Regions from separate parts of the Burkholderia glumae LMG 2196 genome, predicted to be linked through region 1. Evidence: predicted binding sites of a transcription regulator. Region 1 holds the regulator's gene; each other region holds the start of a gene.
The links. Region 1 encodes FliA, which starts transcription of late flagellar genes. Its sites were predicted from a motif close to CTAAAGTTTNNNNNNNNNNNGCCGNTA; they were not measured.

Region 1 (5,890 bases):
GTCCGTATCCGGCGCGAGGCGCCGGATACGGGATCAGTAACGGTAGTGGTTCGGCTTGAACGGACCGTCCTGCGACACGCCGATGTACGACGCCTGCTCGGGCGAGAGCACCGTCAGGTTCGCGCCGATGCGCGCCAGGTGCAGGCGGGCGACCTTCTCGTCCAGGTGCTTCGGCAGCACGTACACCTTGTTCTCGTACTGCTCGCCGCGCACGAACAGTTCGATCTGCGCGAGCGTCTGGTTGGCGAACGAGTTCGACATCACGAACGACGGATGGCCGGTCGCGCAGCCGAGGTTCACGAGGCGGCCTTCGGCCAGCAGGATCACGCGCTTGCCGTCCGGGAAAATGATGTGGTCGACCTGCGGCTTGATGTTTTCCCACTGGTACTGGCGCGTCGACGCGACGTCGATTTCCGAGTCGAAGTGGCCGATGTTGCAGACGATCGCGTTGTGGCGCATCGCCTTCATGTGGTCATGGCCGATCACGTGGAAGTTGCCGGTGGCCGTCACGAAGATGTCGGCCTTGTCGGCCGCGTATTCCATGGTCACCACGCGGTAGCCTTCCATCGCCGCCTGCAGCGCGCAGATCGGATCGATTTCGGTGACCCACACCGTGGCGCCGAGGCCGCGCAGCGACTGCGCGCAGCCTTTGCCCACGTCGCCGTAGCCGGCCACCACCGCGATCTTGCCCGCGATCATCACGTCGGTGGCGCGCTTGATGCCGTCGACGAGCGACTCGCGGCAGCCGTACAGGTTGTCGAACTTCGACTTGGTGACCGAGTCGTTGACGTTGAAGGCCGGGAACGGCAGGCGGCCGTCCTTTTCCATCTGGTACAGGCGATGCACGCCGGTGGTGGTCTCTTCCGTCACGCCCTTGATGTGGGCGAGACGCTTCGAATACCACTGGCCGTCCACGTCGAGGTGCGCGGCGATCGACTTGTACAGCGCGACTTCCTCCTCGTTGGTCGGCTTGGCGATCACCGAGCGATCCTTCTCGGCCTTGGCGCCGAGGATCAGCAGCAGCGTCGCGTCGCCGCCGTCGTCGAGGATCATGTTGGCGAACTCGCCGTTCGGCCATTCGAAGATGCGGTGCGAGTACTCCCAGTACTGGTCGAGCGACTCGCCCTTGAACGCGAACACCGGCGTGCCGGCCTCGACGATCGCGGCGGCCGCGTGATCCTGCGTCGAGAAGATGTTGCACGAGGCCCAGCGCACGTCGGCGCCGAGCGCCTTGAGCGTCTCGATCAGCACGCCGGTCTGGATCGTCATGTGCAGCGAGCCGGCGATGCGCGCTCCCTTGAGCGGCTGCGCGGCCTGGTACTCGTCGCGGATCTGCATCAGGCCGGGCATCTCGGTCTCGGCGATGGTCAGTTCCTTGCGGCCCCAAGCGGCCAGCGAGAGATCGGCGACGACGTAGTCCTGGGAAGCTTTCGGGTCGATAACGGCGTTCATCACGCCCTCCTTTCTAATCAAAGATTGGTGACGTGAGCGCCGTTCAGAAAGCGGCAAGCCCAGCCGGCGCGGCGAATCGTGCGATCCGCGCTGCGCGCCGGGCGGGCCACCGCCTGGTGAAGATTTCCGAGCCTGGCGGGCCGGTGCCCGTCGCAACGCTCCTCGGAAACGAGCAAGGATTGTAGCAAAGTGTCGAGAAGAATTCCCGCGCGCTTCGCAGAAGGCTGGTGGGCCGATTACGGATCGGAGCCGAATTTCCGAGGCGCACCGGCACGCGCGTCCTCTACGCGCGTCCTCTCAGTGTTCGGCTCCCACCCAGGCCTGCTCGCGCAGCCGCGCGCGCAGGCGCGCCACGGCCTGGCTGTGGAGCTGGCACACGCGCGACTCGCTGACCTCGAGCACGGCGCCGATCTCGCGCAGGTTCAGGCCGCGCTCGTAGTAGAGCGACATCAGCAGCTTCTCGCGCTCGGGCAGGCGGTCGATCGCCTCCACCAGCGCCGCGCGCAGATGCTCGTCGAGCAGCGCGGACAGCGGGTCGGAGTGGTCGACGCGGTAGCGGTCGAGGAACGGCTCGTCGTCGGCCGAACGGTCGAAATCCTCGTAGTAGATCAGCTGGCTGCCGTGCAGGTCCTGCAGCATCGCCTGGTAATCGTCGAGCGGCATCTCCAGGTGGGTGGCGACCTCGCTCTCGTTGGCCGAGCGCCCGAGCCGCTGCTCGACCTGATGAATGGCCTGCTCGACCTCGCGCGAGGTCTTGCGCAGGCTGCGCGGCAGCCAATCGTTGCTGCGCAGCTCGTCGAGCATCGCGCCGCGGATGCGCTGCGTCGCATAGGTCTCGAACTGCGCGCCCTGATCCTCCTTGTAGCGGCTCGCCGCATCGAGCAGGCCGATCATGCCGGCCTGGATCAGGTCGTCGAGATCGACGCTCGCAGGCATTTTCGCGACCAGCTGCAGGCCGAGCCGGCGCACCAGCGGCGCATATTTCGCGAGCACCTCGGCCTGCCCCATCCCGCCCTCGCCCATCGCGGACGTGGACAGCTTTCCTTGAGCGTTGTACATCGGCTCCCTCCTGAGTGCCCTTGGGTCAAACGGCGTGCGCCGCGCCCCGTTCGACGGCCGGATGTCCGGCGAAGGCCCGTCCGGCGGGATTCGTCGGACGCATCGGCCAGTACAGCAGGTCTGAGGCGATCTGCCGGTAGTCGCGCGCGGCGGCTGACGACGGAAACGCATCGACCACGGTGTGCACGAGTTCGCGTGCGCGCGGCACCAGCGGATCGGCGCTCACGTAGCCGCCCTCGGCCAGCGCGACCGTCAGATAGCGGCCTGCCACGCCCGCCAGATTCTCGTAGGCGGCGCGCGCGTCGGACTCGCTCTGCACGTGGTTGACCAGCACGCGGAACTGCGCGAGCGCGTGCGCGTAATGGAGCCGCTTCATGCAGGCATAGGCCTCGGTGATCGCGGAGCCGGCCACGCGCGTCACGATCAGCACGTCGTGAGCGGCACGCGCAAGAGCAGAGAGCGCGCCGTTCGCGTCGCGCTGAGCGTCGACGAGCACGATGTCGGCCGCGCCTTCCAGATAGGCGGCAAGGCGTTCATCGTCGTAGCCGTCGCGCGCGAGGTCGGCGGCGACGCACAGGGAAAAGCCGGCTTCGTGACGCACCGCGTTGCCGCTGCGCAACCGGGCGCTGCCGAGCGTCGCGGCGGCCGAATTGGCGTCGTTGCGCTCGTCGACGACGAGCACTTCCTTGCCGAGCGCGGCGAGCGCGGCGGCCAGGTTGACGACGGCCGAGGTGCAGCCGACCCCGACGGGGCCGCCCGTCACCGCGACGATCCGGTTCGCGCGGCCGGCCAGCAGCCGCCGCAGTCCTTCAGCCTGATCGGTGATTCGTTTATCCAAAGTAGACCTCGTGATGTCCGGAACCCGGACGGCCGCCAGCCAGGGCGGACAGCATGCCGGGCAGATCGTCTTCGAGCGGCACGAACGGCGAGCCGTCTCGCGGTACACAGAACGCGCTCTTGAGCAGGAACTTGCGCGTTGCCACGTATAAGTTCTCCGGCACCTTCTGGCCGGTCGACACGTAATGCACCGGCAGCTGGTAGCGGATCACGGTGTCGAGCACGCCGCCGAGGTTGGTGGCCTCGTCGAGCTTGGTCAGGATGCAGCCGGCCAGATCGGGCTGGTCGGAGCCGCGATAGGCCTGCACCACCTCGTTGAGCGTGTCGCCGTGGCTGGTGGCCGCGAGCAGCAGCAGGCGCTGCACGCGCGCGTCGGCGCCCTGCAGCATCGCGATCTGGTCGGAGACGGTGCGATCGCGCTGGCTCATGCCGATCGTGTCGATCAGCACGATGTGCTTGTTGCGCAGCTCGGAGAGCGCCAGCTGCAGGTCGCCGCCGTCCTTCACGGCATGCACCGGCACGCCGAGGATCCGGCCGAAGATGCGCAGCTGCTCGTGGCCGCCGATCCGGTAGCTGTCGGTGGTCAGCAGCGCGACCTTGCTGGCGCCGAAGCGCATCACGCAGCGCGCGGCCAGCTTCGCCGTGGTGGTGGTCTTGCCCACGCCGGTCGGCCCCATCAGCGCGAACACGCCGCCGCGCTCCATCAGCGCGTCCTCGCTGTCGAGCACCGGCAGGTTGCCGGCCAGCACCGATTCGGCCCAGTCGCAGGCGCCTTCGAAGCTGCCCGCCGAGACCCCGGCCGGCAGGTTGTCGACCACCGTGCGCACCAGCTGGGCCGAGAAGCCGGCCGCGAACAGCCGCTTGGTCAGCGCGCCGTGCAGCGGCGTGCGGCGCTGGCGGTCGTTCCACATCAGGCCGGCGAACTGCTCCTCCATCATGCCGCGCATCGCGCTCAGCTCGTGCATCACCGTTTCGTTGACGATGCGCTCGATGCGCGCGTTGACCTCGTCGGCCAGCGTGGCGGCCGACGCGCCGGCGCGTTCCGCCTGCTTCGGCGCGGCGGCGGCCGCGGCGGTGGCGCGCGCGGCGCTCGCCTCGGCGGACTGGCGCGCGGCCACGTTGCGCACGATGTCGCGCGCCCACTCGGGCGGCTCGCCGTCGTTGCGCGCGGCCGGCGCGATCGGGCTCGCGGCGCCCGGCGACGCCTCGGCGCGCGGCGCCGGCGAGACCAGCGCCTCGTGCTGGCGCGTCAGGCGGCGCGCGTGCTCGACGAGCCACGGCGCGGGGGCCGAGGACGCGGCCGGCTCGTCCTGCACCGGCGCGGCGGCCACGGTGGCGGCCGGCGCTTCGCCGTCGTCGAGCAGCTCGTCGTCGGCGTCGAATGCACCCGCCGGCTCGGCGCTCGCGCCGAACACCGACGAGAACACGTCGGGCAGGCCGCCCGAGGCATACGGATTGTTCGGCGCGGCGGCGCGCGGCATGCCCGTCACGGCGCTAGCCGGACGGCTCGCGGGCGGCAAGGCGCGCATGCTGCCGGCGGCGGCGATGGGCGACTTCGGCGACAGCGCGGCGAGTTCGGCGTCCGCGAGGGCGACGATTTCGACCGAGCCGTCGTCAAGCGTGCGGTTCGACAGCACGACGGCATCGCCGCCGAGCGCCTCACGCACCAGACGCAGCGCGTCGCGGCTCGTTGGGCCGGTGAATTTGCGGATGTTCAAGCGTTACCCCCGATGACGTTCGTGACTTTGATCGTGCGTGTCTCCGGCACTTCGGCGTAAGACAGCACCTTCAATTGCGGCAGGCTGCGGCGCAGGAAGCGCGCGAGCATCGCGCGCAGCGCGTGCTGCACCAGCAGCACGGGCGGCAGCCCCATGTTCTGCTGCCGCAGCATCGCTTCTTGCGTGCCCATCAGCAGCGTCTGCGCGAGTCCGGGCTCGAGGCCCGGGTTCGCGCCGGTGGCGAGCGCCTGCGACAGCACGCGCTCGAGATTCGAATCGAGTCCCATCACCTGCATCTCACCCGAGCCCGGATACCACTGCTGGGTGATCGCGCGGCCGAGCGCGAGCCGCACGGCCGCGGTCAGGTCGTAGGGATCGGTGATGCGGCCGGCCTGCTCGGAGACCGCCTCGATGATGGTGCGCATGTCGCGGATCGGCACGCCTTCCTCGAGCAGGTTCTGCAGCACCCGCTGCAGCGTGGTCAGCGACACCGTCTTCGGCACCAGATCCTCGATCAGCGACGGCGCATCGCGGCCGGTGCGCTCCAGCAGCGCCTGCACTTCCTGGCGGCCGAGCAGCTCGGCGGCGTGCTGCACCACCAGGTGGTTCAGGTGGGTCGCCACCACGGTGCTGGCGTCCACCACCGTGTAGCCGTACACCTGCGCCTGCTCGCGCTGCGACACGTCGATCCAGACGGCCGGCAGCCCGAACGCCGGGTCGCGCGTCTGCGCGCCGGGCAGCGCGGCCGTGACCTGGCCCGGGTTGATCGCGAGCCACTGGCCCGGATAGGCCTCGCCGGTGCCGACTTCCACGCCCTTGAGCGC
Region 2 (5,890 bases), on a different replicon from region 1:
GGCCGAATTCGATCGCCTCGCGCAGGCTCGCGCCGCGCACGTGCTCGGCGGCGAAACCGCCGACGAAGGTGTCGCCGGCGGCCGTGGTATCGACCGCCTCGACACGCGGCGCGGGCAGATGGCCGGCCTCGCCGCCGTGTGCATACCAGACGCCCTGCGCGCCGAGCGTGACGATCACCGTCTGCACGCCTTTCGCGAGCAGCCAGGCCGCGGCTTCGCGGGCCGAGGCAGGGCCGTCGACGGGCAGGCCGCTCAGCAGTTGCGCTTCGGTCTCGTTGAGGATCAGGAAGTCGATCTGCCGGTACAGCGCGTCCGGGAGCGGCTGCGCCGGCGCGGGGTTCAGCAGCACCGGCGTGCCGGCCCGTGCGGCGAGCGCCACGGCGTGCAGCACCGTATCGAGCGGCACCTCGAGCTGGCAGATCAGCAGGCCGGCCGCGCCGATGGCCTCGCGTGCCGCCTCGACATGATCGGGCGCGAGGCGGGCGTTGGCGCCCGGCGAGACCACGATCGTGTTCGCGCCGTCCTCGGCCACCGTGATGACGGCGGTGCCGCTCGTGGCGCCGGCGATCGTGTGCAGATGGGCAGTGTCGATCCGTTCGGCCTGCAGGCCGTCCCGAAGCTGCGCGCCGAAATCGTCGGCACCGACGCAGCCGAGCATCGCCACCGACGCGCCCAGGCGCGCCGCGGCCACCGCCTGATTGGCGCCCTTGCCGCCGCCGAACGTCGCCAGATCCCCGCCCAGCAAGGTTTCCCCGCGTGCGGGCAGGCGCTTGGCCTGCACCGTGAGATCCATGTTCGCGCTGCCGACCACCAGCACCGAGGCTGGCGCCCGCGGATTCGTCGGCGTGATGTTAGCGCTTACATTTTGGGGCGTGCAGGAATTTTGCATGGGCAAATCGGCGGTGACGGGAATGAGGACGTGAAATGTTAGCGCTTACATGGACGATGCCGGAGCATAGCAGGCAAGCAGCGAGGGCCGGCAGTAGGGGAACTCCTTAAGCCGGGCTTCGGGTTCCCCTGTGGGCGACGCGTACGTGCTCAGCGCGCGGCGGCGGACGCGCTGTTCGCCTGCTGCGACACCTGCGTCAGGATCTGGCTGGCCGAGCCGAACGACGGGTTCATGTAGATCTTCGAGAACGAATGACCCGCGGGATCGGTCAGGAGATGCACGCCCATCGAGAAGTTCGCGGGCAATACCGTCTGCACGAGGCCGAGGCTTCCGATCACGGCGTCCGAGCTCGAGGTCAGGTAACTGGAGCCCGGCAGCAGATAGCGCGCCGCGTTGCCGACATTGACCGTGCTGATCCTGCCTTGTGCGTGCTCGGGGCCGGTGATCAGCACGTTCGTCTCGAAGTTGGCATACAAGGAACCCTGGGAGTGGCCGACCAGCACGATTCCGCGCTTCTGCTTCAGATACGCGCGATACTGGTTCAGATGGTCCGGCAGTTCCGGCACCTCGTTCTTGGTCAGGATATCGATGTATTTCTGTTCGAGCGCGGCGTCCATGCCGCTCGCCGGCAGGCTGTCGCCGTCGACCGCGCGCCAGAAATCGGCCGGACTCGATCCCTCGACCGCCTTTTGCTTGAACACCTGGTAAAGATCGCTGAAGGCGCCCTGCGTCGCGTTGTAGGCGTTGCCATACACATAGGCATTGTTCGCATTGCGCGCGTTCAGCTGGGTCTTGAGCACCTGCAGGTTCGCGATCGCATCGTCGAAGGTGTTGTTGATGCCGTTGACGAACACGATCGCCGCGTTCGAGGGCGCGGCGGCGGCCACGGCCGGCGCCGCATTCAATGGCAGCGAATAGGGCAGCGCGAGCAGCGAGCCGCACATCATCAGGCTGGCGAGTTTTTTCATCGGGCAGGGATCCTTGAGTGAGGGGAGGGCACGGCACCGCATGCTCAGTTCTGTAGCGAGCCCGGGTCGAAGCCGCAGGAGCGGGGACCGGGATCGTCGAAGTACTGGCCACCGGCAAGCGATTGAAAACGGATGTAGGCCTGCGTGTCGGCCTCGGTATCGAGCATCACCGCGCGCGTCTCCTTGATGCGGCCCAGCATGGCCTGCTGGTCGACGCCGGACTTGGCGAGCACGGCCTGGCTCAGCGCGCATGCAATGCCCTTGGCGATGGCGTTGCCGGCATCCTTCGCCTCGGCAGGGTTGTGCACGTCATGAATGGCCTGGCTCCAGCCGTAGGCGATCTGCGTGAGGGCTTCGCGGGTGACGGCGGAATTCGCATAGTCGGACGCGATGTGCTCGATGACGCGGGAAGGCAGGGGGGGCGGTGCGCGGCGCGGCGCCGAAGCCGACGAGGTGCCGGAGAACCGGCTTGCCATCGGCGCGGCGGCGGGCCGGGCAGCAGGCGCGGCCTGGCCTGCCGAAGTGGACGCGTCCCGCGCCATGCCTGAAAAAAACCACACGAGCACGCCCGCCGCGAGTCCCGCGGCGACGAAATATTTCCAGCGCATCGTTGTCCTCGATTGTTTCTTGTTTATTCTGAATTTGCTTGGCTGTTCATCACTTTTTGACGAACAAAATATTCGTTAAGCATGCCAAGCAAGATTGAAGATGGCATGACAGCACATATCCGGATAATCGGCTAGAGCAGGCTGTTGAAATATCTTGACCGTAACCAGGCAAGCGAGGTCTTCAGGGGTGTCCTACCCCTTGTCGAGGCGACGCGAGCGGCATATGTGCCGTCCTGAGACGCCGAACTTTCCCGCCGAACTTTGCGCATGACATCCGGGAAACAGTATGGCAACGGCCTGGTAGAGGGCGCCACGCCGGCACCGCAGCGCTGGGTCGAGGCATGGGCGCCCGGCATCGGCTCGAACGAGGCGGTGTGTCTTCCGGTGCTCGGCCCACCGGCGAGTCCGTGAATATTTGCAGCAATGGACGGATTCCGGTGCGACTGGAAGCGGCCGGCTGCCAGGCAATTCGATGCCGGCCGGCGGCACGACCTTATCGGCCCGGATAGCGTTGTGCAGGCGCGGCATGCCCGCGCTCGCGTCGTCGCGTAGCAAGGTCGGACCGGGCCGGTTGCCGGCCACGATGGACGCTCCGCGCGCCCTGGAAAGGATCGCTCAAGTTTTGACGGGCCGTGCCGTAAAAATGCTTGCAGGCACCGCACCATCATCGCGGCTCCCGGCATCGACTGACACAGGATTGAAACACGTCATTCGAGTTCTGCAAAGAATTTGCGTAGTAGGCGTTGTCGGCACGGTTGCTGTTTCGCTGCGTGCGGCGGAGGAGGGATGAAATTTCTATTATTAGGGGTTTTTGGAGATAACCGCCCCGCAATAATTTTTGTTTCGATTTACACATTGGGAAGGCAACATGCTCGGAATCAATACTAACGTCAACTCGCTGGTCGCTCAGCAAAACCTGAACGGCTCGCAGAGCGCCCTGTCGCAAGCCATCACGCGCCTGTCGTCGGGCAACCGCATCAACAGCGCCGCTGACGATGCCGCCGGTCTGGCGATCGCCACGCGTATGCAAACGCAGATCAACGGCCTGAACCAGGGCGTGCAGAACACCAACGACGCCGTCTCGCTGATCCAAACGACGTCGAGCCAGCTCTCGTCGCTGACGAGCAGCCTGCAGCGTATCAGCACGCTGGCGACGCAAGCGGCCACCGGCACGCTGTCGTCGAGCGACCAGGCCGCGGCCGAGAAGGAAGTGGCCCAGCAGATCCAGGAAGTGAACCGGATTGCTGCCCAAACGAACTTCAACGGCAAGAACCTGCTCGACGGTTCGGCCGGGATCGTGACGTTCCAGATCGGCGCGAACGTCGGCCAGACGGTCAGCCTGGACCTGAGCCAAAGCCTGTCGGCGGCGAAGATCGGCGGCGGCCTGGTGCAATCGGGCACCAACGTCGGCACGATCCAGAACATGAGCCTCGACGCGAACGGCGCGGCCACCACGGCGGCACAACCGGCCATCACCTCGGTCAACGTGCTGTCGGACGGCAAGGGCGGCTTCACGTTCACGGATCAGAACGGCCAGGCACTGAGCACGACGGCAGTCGGCGCGATCTTCACGACGGGCACGGCAGCCGGCACGGGTACGGCGGTCACGAACCTGACGCTCGCCACCGGCGCCACCAGCGGCATGACGACGGCCCAAGCCAGCGCGGCGGCCAACATGATCTCGCAGATCAACTCGGTGAACGCACCGCCGACCGTGTCGAGCCTGAACATCAACAACGCGACGAGCGCCAACCAGGCCATCGTGTCGGTCGCCAACGCGCTGTCCACCATCAACAACCTGCAGGCCACGCTCGGCGCGACCCAGAACCGTCTGCAAGGCATCGCGCAGACGCAGCAGGCCAACTCGACGAACCTGTCGTCGGCGCAATCGCAGATCCAGAGCGCGGACTTCGCGCAGGAAACGGCGGCGCTGAGCAAGGCGCAGGTGCTGCAACAGGCCGGCATCTCGGTGCTGGCACAAGCCAACTCGCTGCCGCAGCAGGTTCTGAAGCTGCTGCAGTAAGCGACAGGCGGGCCGAGCAAGGCTAGCCGCTGGCGGTAAGGCGTTTTCTCGGCCAGGATACGGACCGGCAATCGGTAACGATGCCGGTCCGTCGCATTTGATGCCTTGCGGGCCCGGTCCAGGGCAATCCAGGCAAGCCATGCTGGCGGCCCGGCTTGGCGCCGTCACGCGGACGTTTCCCCGAAGCGTCGGTTGCACCAGGTCGCGGCAAAGCGGTGGGGGCAAGCCCATACGGCTCGCAACACCAATTCCCCGCGCCTCGCCTCCGTGGCCACGCCTGGCTGAACCGGAACCGACGCGGCAAGCCGCAGTGGATATTGGGTAGTCCTCTGCAATGCCCTTGTATCGACATTCCGCGCAACAATGCCGGCCACTATGCGATGTCGTGGCTGAAGCTGCCGCCCGCTCGCTCGCGGCCGCCACGGCCCGGCTCGCGGTCTGTCCGGAGATACCGGGGCAAATTCGACACGACGACGAATAAAAAAAGCCGCCCGTCCGCAAGCTCGCGGCCGGGGCATAAACTATGGCCGATGGGGGCCGCCGGCGGCTCGCCGCGGGCACGACAAGCCGCGGCGCGCCGGCTTTGCGCGACCCGCTTGCCGCGTCCGGCAAGGCAGGCGCCGCCGCGAGGCCGTCGCCAAGGCGCCAGGATCCTCCGCCGCCGGCTTCGATCCGGTGCGCGGCCCGTCGTGTCGCGCCATGCCGGCGCGTGTCCCGAGCCTCGTCTCAACCCACCAGAGCGCCAGTCCCTATGAATCTACGCAGCGTTGATCTGAACCTGCTGGTGGTGCTCGATGCGCTGCTGAGCGAAAAGCACGTGACGCGGGCGGCCACCAAGATCGGGCTGAGCCAGTCGGCGATGAGCAGTGCGCTCGGGCGCCTGCGAACGCTGCTGCAGGACGATCTGCTGATCCGCAACGCCTCGGGCATGGAGCCGACGCCGCGCGCGCTGGAGCTGGAGGAGCCGCTGCGGCAACTGCTGCGCCAGGCCGAGCGGCTGATCAAATCGAGCAGTTCGTTCGATCCCGCCACGAGCGCCCAGCATTACCGGCTTCGCATGTCGGACGTGCTCGAGCATCTGCTGATGCCGGCCCTGCTCGAACAGCTCGGGCAGCTGGCGCCGCGGGTGACGATCGACGTGGTGCACCTGCCGCCGCGCCAGACCGTGGCGGCGCTCGACGTGGACGATATCGATCTTGCGGTGAGCATGGGCCTGGAGCATACGGGCGCGGTGCGCGCGACGCCGCTGTTCGAGGATCGCATGGTGTGCGTGCTGGCGCGCGAGCACCGGCACGCCGGGGACGAAATGACGATGGAGCTGTTTCTCGCGCTGCCGCATCTCAAGGTGTCGATCAGCGCAACCGACGGCCGCTACGTGGACGCCGCGCTGGCGCGGATGCAG
Region 3 (5,890 bases), on a different replicon from region 1:
GGGAACTTGATCGCGTCCTGGATGAAGAACACCGGAATGTTGTTGCCCACCAGGTCCCAGTTGCCCTCGCGCGTGTAGAACTTCACGGCGAAGCCGCGCACGTCGCGCGGCGTGTCCACCGAGCCCGCACCGCCCGCCACCGTCGAAAAGCGCACGAACACCTCGGTCTCCTGGCCCGCCTGCTGGAACAGGTTCGCGCGCGTGAGCTCGGGAATCGCGCGCGTGCACTTGAACACGCCATGCGCGCCGCTGCCGCGCGCATGCACGATGCGCTCCGGAATCCGCTCGTGATCGAAGTGGAAGATCTTCTCGCGCAGCACGAAGTCCTCGAGCAGCGTCGGGCCGCGCTCGCCCGCGCGCAGGCTGTTCTGGTTGTCGGAGATCGGGACGCCGAAGTTGGTGGTCAGAATTTCGGGATCCTGCTTGCCGCGTCCCGTGTGTTGCTGATGCAGCTCGCCGCCGTGACCGATGACATCGGCATCCTGGGTCGCTTTCGATTTGGCCATGCACTTCCTCCACTTCCGGTTGTGGGGTCTATAACAGCCGATCGGCGCGCGGCGCGGCGGAGCGCCGGCGGTGCTCGAATCGGCATCGATCGCGGCGGACTCACTGCGGGCGAGAGCGCTTGCGCAGGCATGGCGCACGCCTGCAAAAACTACAAATCCGCCGACCGATGTGAAGTACGGCACGCATCCAGCGGGGGCATGCATGCCGGCCAGTGGATGGCGCAATAACCGGACCCGCTGCAACCGACGGCGGCGCGTCAGTGCCGCAGATGCGCTTCGACGAGCGGCGCGAGTGCGGCCGCATGCACGCTCGCGAGGTCGTGGCGCCCGCCGCGCACCACGTGCAGGCGCGCGTCGGGCAGCAGGCCGAGCAGCCGCTCGCCGATGGCGGGCGGGCTGAACGGATCGTGGTCGCCCCAGATCAGCAAGGTTGGCTGCATGACGCCGGGCAGTTGGCCCGTCAGATCGCCGCGGTAGGCGGGAAACCACTCGGGCAACGACGCATGGCCGGCCCGGAACGCGGCACGCCAATCGGCGGCGCCGAGCGCCTCGACGTCGATGCCGCCCGAGGTCACGCAGAGCACCAGATGCGTGACGAGTTCGGGGCGTGCCAGCACGCCGCCCATCGACTGGGCGATCAGCGCGCTGGGCCGGTCGAGGCGCGCCAGCACGCGGTCGAGCAGTTCGTCGAGGCTGCGGATCGACGGATCGGGCGGCTCGGCACCCAAGCCCGGATACGCGACGATCTCGCGCTCGGCGCCGTGCTGGAGACGTTGCGCAAGCGGCTGCCAGAACGCGGTATCGCCCGATGCGCCGGGCAGAAACAGCAGGCGGGAGGGAGACGGCATGAAGCAGGCTCCTTGACGAAGTGGCCGAGACGGCCTGGGCGCGGCGTGCAGGGGCCGGCGATGGCCGCTGGGCATCGACTGCTTCGGCCGGGGAAAACGGCGGCATCAGCAAAGGCCGCCGGCACTTCTTCATTTCGCGACGCCGAACCGAGTCAGCCAGGCCGCAAACGTTACGGACCGGCATCGTTACCGATTGCCGGTCCGTATCCTGGCCGAGACAACGCCTGCGCCGGCGGCCGGCCTCGCCCGGCCCGCCCGTCGCTTACTGCAGCAGCTTCAGGACCTGCTGCGGCAGCGAGTTGGCTTGCGCCAGCACCGAGATGCCGGCCTGTTGCAGCACCTGCGCCTTGCTCAGCGCCGCCGTTTCCTGCGCGAAGTCCGCGCTCTGGATCTGCGATTGCGCCGACGACAGGTTCGTCGAGTTGGCCTGCTGCGTTTGGCCGATGGCCTGCAGCCGGTTCTGGGTCGCGCCGAGCGTGGCCTGCAGGTTGTTGATGGTGGACAGCGCGTTGGCAACCGAGACGATGGCCTGGTTGGCGCTCGTCGTGTTGCTGATGTCCACGTTCGACACGGTCGGCGGCGCGTTCACCGCGTTGATCTGCGAGATCATGTTGGCCGCCGCGCTGGCCTGGGCCGTCGTCATGCCGCTGGTGGCAGCGGTGGCGAGCGTCAGGTTCGTGACCGCCGTGCCCGTGCCGGCTGCCGTGCCCGTCGTGAAGATCGCGCCGACTGCCGTCGCGCTCAGTGCCTGGCCGTTCTGGTCCGTGAACGAGAAGCCGCCCTTGCCGTCCGACAGCACGTTGACCGAGGTGATGGCCGGTTGTGCCGCCGTGGTGGCCGCGCCGTTCGCGTCGAGGCTCAGGTTCTGGATCGAGCCGACGTTGGTGCCCGCTTGCACCAGGCCGCCGCCGATCTTCGCCGCCGACAGGCTTTGGCTCAGGTCCAGGCTGACGGTCTGGCCGACGTTCGCGCCGATCTGGAAGGTGAGGATCCCGGCCGAACCGTCGAGCAGGTTCTTGCCGTTGAAGTTCGTTTGCGAAGCAATCCGGTTCACTTCCTGGATCTGCTGGGCCACTTCCTTCTCGGCCGCGGCCTGGTCGCTCGACGACAGCGTGCCGGTGGCCGCTTCGGTCGCCAGCGTGCTGATACGCTGCAGGCTGCTCGTCAGCGACGAGAGCTGGCTCGACGTCGTCTGGATCAGCGAGACGGCGTCGTTGGTGTTCTGCACGCCCTGGTTCAGGCCGTTGATCTGCGTTTGCATGCGCGTGGCGATCGCCAGGCCGGCGGCATCGTCAGCGGCGCTGTTGATGCGGTTGCCCGAAGACAGGCGCGTGATGGCTTGCGACAGGGCGCTCTGCGAGCCGTTCAGGTTTTGCTGAGCGACCAGCGAGTTGACGTTGGTATTGATTCCGAGCATGTTGCCTTCCCAATGTACAAATCGAAAAAAATATCGTGGAGTGCTTATTCCGACATCACATCGATAATGGAATTTCCACTCATCACTCGACCTATGCAATAAAACAGCAACCGCCGATAACGCCTACTGCGCAAACCCTCTGAAGAACCCGAATGACGTGTTGCCATCCCATGTCGGTCGGGGCCGGGAGCCGCGATGCTTGGTGCGGTGCTTGCAAGCATTTTTACGGCATGGCTCGTTAAAACTTGAGGGCCTGTCGAGCGGGCCTGGCGCGCGCTGCGCGGCCCGCCAGACGCCGGGCCTTGCTCCGCGCGAGGACACGCCGAACCCGAAACCTGTAGACAAAAAAAGGGCCACCCCAGGCGGCCTGGAAACCCATCTGCAATGGGCTCCCACAAGACTTTCATGCTCCGGAGCACGGTAGCCGCGGCTGCGGGAACGGAAAAACCTGGCAGAAGATCGATTTCATCAGACAAAAGCCGGCTGCTCGCCGGGGGCCTGATCTGCCGGCCAACGCCTCAGCGGTCGAACGATCCCGTTTGCCATTCACTGTTTGACCATTCTTTTTTTAGAATCGCATACTGCATGGTGTTTTCGAAAACCGGGTTGCCATTGCTGTCGTTCTTGAAGGAGATGAACTCCATGAAGACGCCTTCCTTGCGCATGCCCAGTCGTTCACACAGGCGCCGCGACGCCAGGTTTTCTTCTTCCACGTAGGCATACAGGCGCCGGGCTTGCTTGGCGGCGAACAGGTAATCGAAAAGAGCATGCGCTGCTTCGAAGGCGAACCCCCGTCCCGAGAAGGCCGCATTGAAATTCCAACCGACCGAGAAGGTGTCGTCTTCCTGCATGAAAAACAGGTCTCCGATGAGCTTGTCGGGCGCCTTCAAGCACACCGCGATATATTCGTCGCTTTTGCTGCGCCTGATTGCTTCGATCTTCGCCGCATTTTCATCCTCGAGCTTCATGGACAGATAACAGCTCGCCCGCGGCTCTCGCAAGTAGGACCATAGATCCAATGCGTCGCGCTGCTCGAAATTTCTCAGAATTAGCCGACTTGTTTCAATCTGTTCCATGATTCGCTTGACCGACCGGCAAAGCTGGATTCGACCCGCCGCCGGCGCTCCCGTTCAATCGAGCGGCGACCTGCGGTCGAACAGCGGGGCAAGGGCGGGGCAACGCGCGCCGCCGCGATGCGCGCGAGCGCGCCGGCGGACGGGCTGATTGGACGCCGTCGTGTGAATCGCCGACAATCGACACACCATCGATCAAGCCGGCTTCACCATGACAAAACCCGAAGAACACATTTCTCGACGCGGCTACCGGGGATGTCGCTGCCTGCTGCCTTCGGAAAATGTTTGGCCTGAATCGAAGCGAACGGTCTTGCGTCGACACATGGAATAGCCGGACTGGATTGCGCTACCCCGAAGAGGAGAGGAAACGGGTGGGATGAAACGCCGGCGAGCGGGCCGGACCGGCGCCGAATTTGCCGCGGCAGGCAAGGCGAGCCGCACATTCGGGTTTGAGGACGGACCAGCGGGGTGGCCAAGCGCTGCCGAACGCTCGCCGCAAACGCGGCCGAAGGGTTCGTCCCGGAGCCGCGTCCGAACCAGCGCGGCCACGTCAAATGCACGACCGCCGCCTGTCCAATCATTTTCTCATCGCCTTCAGACGTATTTCAAAAAATGCACAACTTCGTCCCCGATCTGCGCCAGTGGTACTACTTCGTCGCTGTCGCCGAGGAGCGGCATTTCGGTCGAGCCGCCGTGCGCCTGTCCATGACTCAGCCCCCTCTCTCACAGGCGATTCGCTCGCTGGAGCGCGAGCTCGGCGTCATGTTGTTTGCCCGCACGAACCGCACGGTCACGCTCACTGCGGTCGGCGAAGCATTGCTCCCCGAGGTCCGTAAGCTACTGAGCGCGGCCGAGGCGCTTCCCCCGCTGGCGCAGAGTCTCGCGCGGGGCGAGAGCGGGAGCCTGTCGCTGGCGTTTGTGTCAATTGCCGACTATGGCCTGCTCCCATTGCTGCTACGCGAGTTCGGCGCGCGCTATCCGCTGGTGCGGTTGCACCTCACCGAGGCCACCAGCGATGTGCAAATCGACGCGCTGGTGGCCGGCCAGATCGACGCGGGATTGATCGTCCCGCCAGTGCCGCCCCGCTACTCTTCGGAGCTGTCGTACCTGCCGGTCCTCAGGGAGCCGTTGGTGCTCGCGATACCGGCCGCCGAATCGGATGCGGCCGAGGACGTGCCGATTCATCTGGCAGAAGTTGCCGAGCTCCCGCTCGTGATTTTCCCGCGGCGCCTTGCGCCAAATTTTTACGATTCGATCATGGAATGCTACCGCGTTGCGGGCGTGGTTCCGCGGATTGGCCAAGAAGCGATCCAGATGCAGACGATCGTCAGCCTCGTTTCCGCCGGCATCGGTGTGGCCGTGGTTCCGCAATCACTGCGAAACTTGCGACGCACGGGCGTCATCTACCGCCCGATCGCACACGAACCGTTCATCGTCGAAACCGGCTTGGCATGGCGAAAAGCCGACACCGGACATGTGTTGACCAGTTTTATCAATATCGTGCAAACCCTGACGTCCAGGTAATGCAGGCGCAAGCGAGCCAGGCGCCGGTTTGGTCGCGGGGCCGCGGCCCATGGCGCGGCACGCGCGCGAATCGTGCGGACCGCCGCAGACGGGGATGGCCGCACGCGGCCCGCGCCGCGTGCTTGCCGGCGCGCCGGCGCACGCTCAGGCCTTGCCGTGACCCTGCGATCCGGGGCCGGACGAGAACTCGCGCACGCCGTCTCGGTTGATTCCGAAGCCGAGCCCTGGCGCATCGGGCAGCGCCAGCGTTCCGTCCTGCTCGGCCGGCAGGCCGGCGAACAGGTTCCGGCAGATGTCGACCGCCACCACGTGCCACTCGACCGAGCCGCCGTTCGCGAGCCCGCCGTGCAGGTGCATGTTGTGGAACGGGAAGGTGCCGCCGTTGTCGATCGGCACGCCGAACGCCTGCGCGAGCGCGGCCGCGCGCGTCGCCACCGAGAAGCCGCCGCACACGCACACGTTCGGCTGCAGGATGTCGACCGCATCGTTCACGAGGAAATCGCGGAACCGGAACAATTGCCC

Region 2: a site for FliA is predicted at 3,080-3,106, ahead of KS03_RS09705 (flagellin). Genes of this name have one in related genera too.
Region 3: a site for FliA is predicted at 2,995-3,021, ahead of KS03_RS04515 (flagellin). Genes of this name have one in related genera too.

The regions. Positions count from the first base shown of each region.
Region 1 covers NZ_CP009435.1:1,213,046-1,218,935, reverse strand. Annotated here, with positions in the region: gene ahcY (adenosylhomocysteinase) at 34-1,452, opposite strand; S-adenosyl-L-homocysteine riboswitch at 1,553-1,622, opposite strand; gene KS03_RS18075 (RNA polymerase sigma factor FliA) at 1,750-2,511, opposite strand; gene KS03_RS18070 (nucleotide-binding protein) at 2,537-3,349, opposite strand; gene flhF (flagellar biosynthesis GTPase FlhF) at 3,342-5,066, opposite strand; gene flhA (flagellar biosynthesis protein FlhA) at 5,063-5,890, opposite strand, start outside.
Region 2 covers NZ_CP009434.1:2,117,971-2,123,860, reverse strand. Annotated here, with positions in the region: gene rbsK (ribokinase) at 1-817, opposite strand, end outside; gene KS03_RS09715 (hypothetical protein) at 1,039-1,857, opposite strand; gene KS03_RS09710 (hypothetical protein) at 1,902-2,465, opposite strand; gene KS03_RS32005 (hypothetical protein) at 2,733-2,876, shown strand; gene KS03_RS09705 (flagellin) at 3,334-4,488, shown strand; gene KS03_RS09700 (LysR family transcriptional regulator) at 5,240-5,890, shown strand, end outside.
Region 3 covers NZ_CP009434.1:753,444-759,333, reverse strand. Annotated here, with positions in the region: gene KS03_RS04525 (catalase) at 1-506, opposite strand, end outside; gene KS03_RS04520 (alpha/beta fold hydrolase) at 764-1,354, opposite strand; gene KS03_RS04515 (flagellin) at 1,617-2,771, opposite strand; gene KS03_RS04510 (GNAT family N-acetyltransferase) at 3,290-3,847, opposite strand; gene KS03_RS04505 (LysR family transcriptional regulator) at 4,457-5,368, shown strand; gene KS03_RS04500 (mandelate racemase/muconate lactonizing enzyme family protein) at 5,513-5,890, opposite strand, start outside.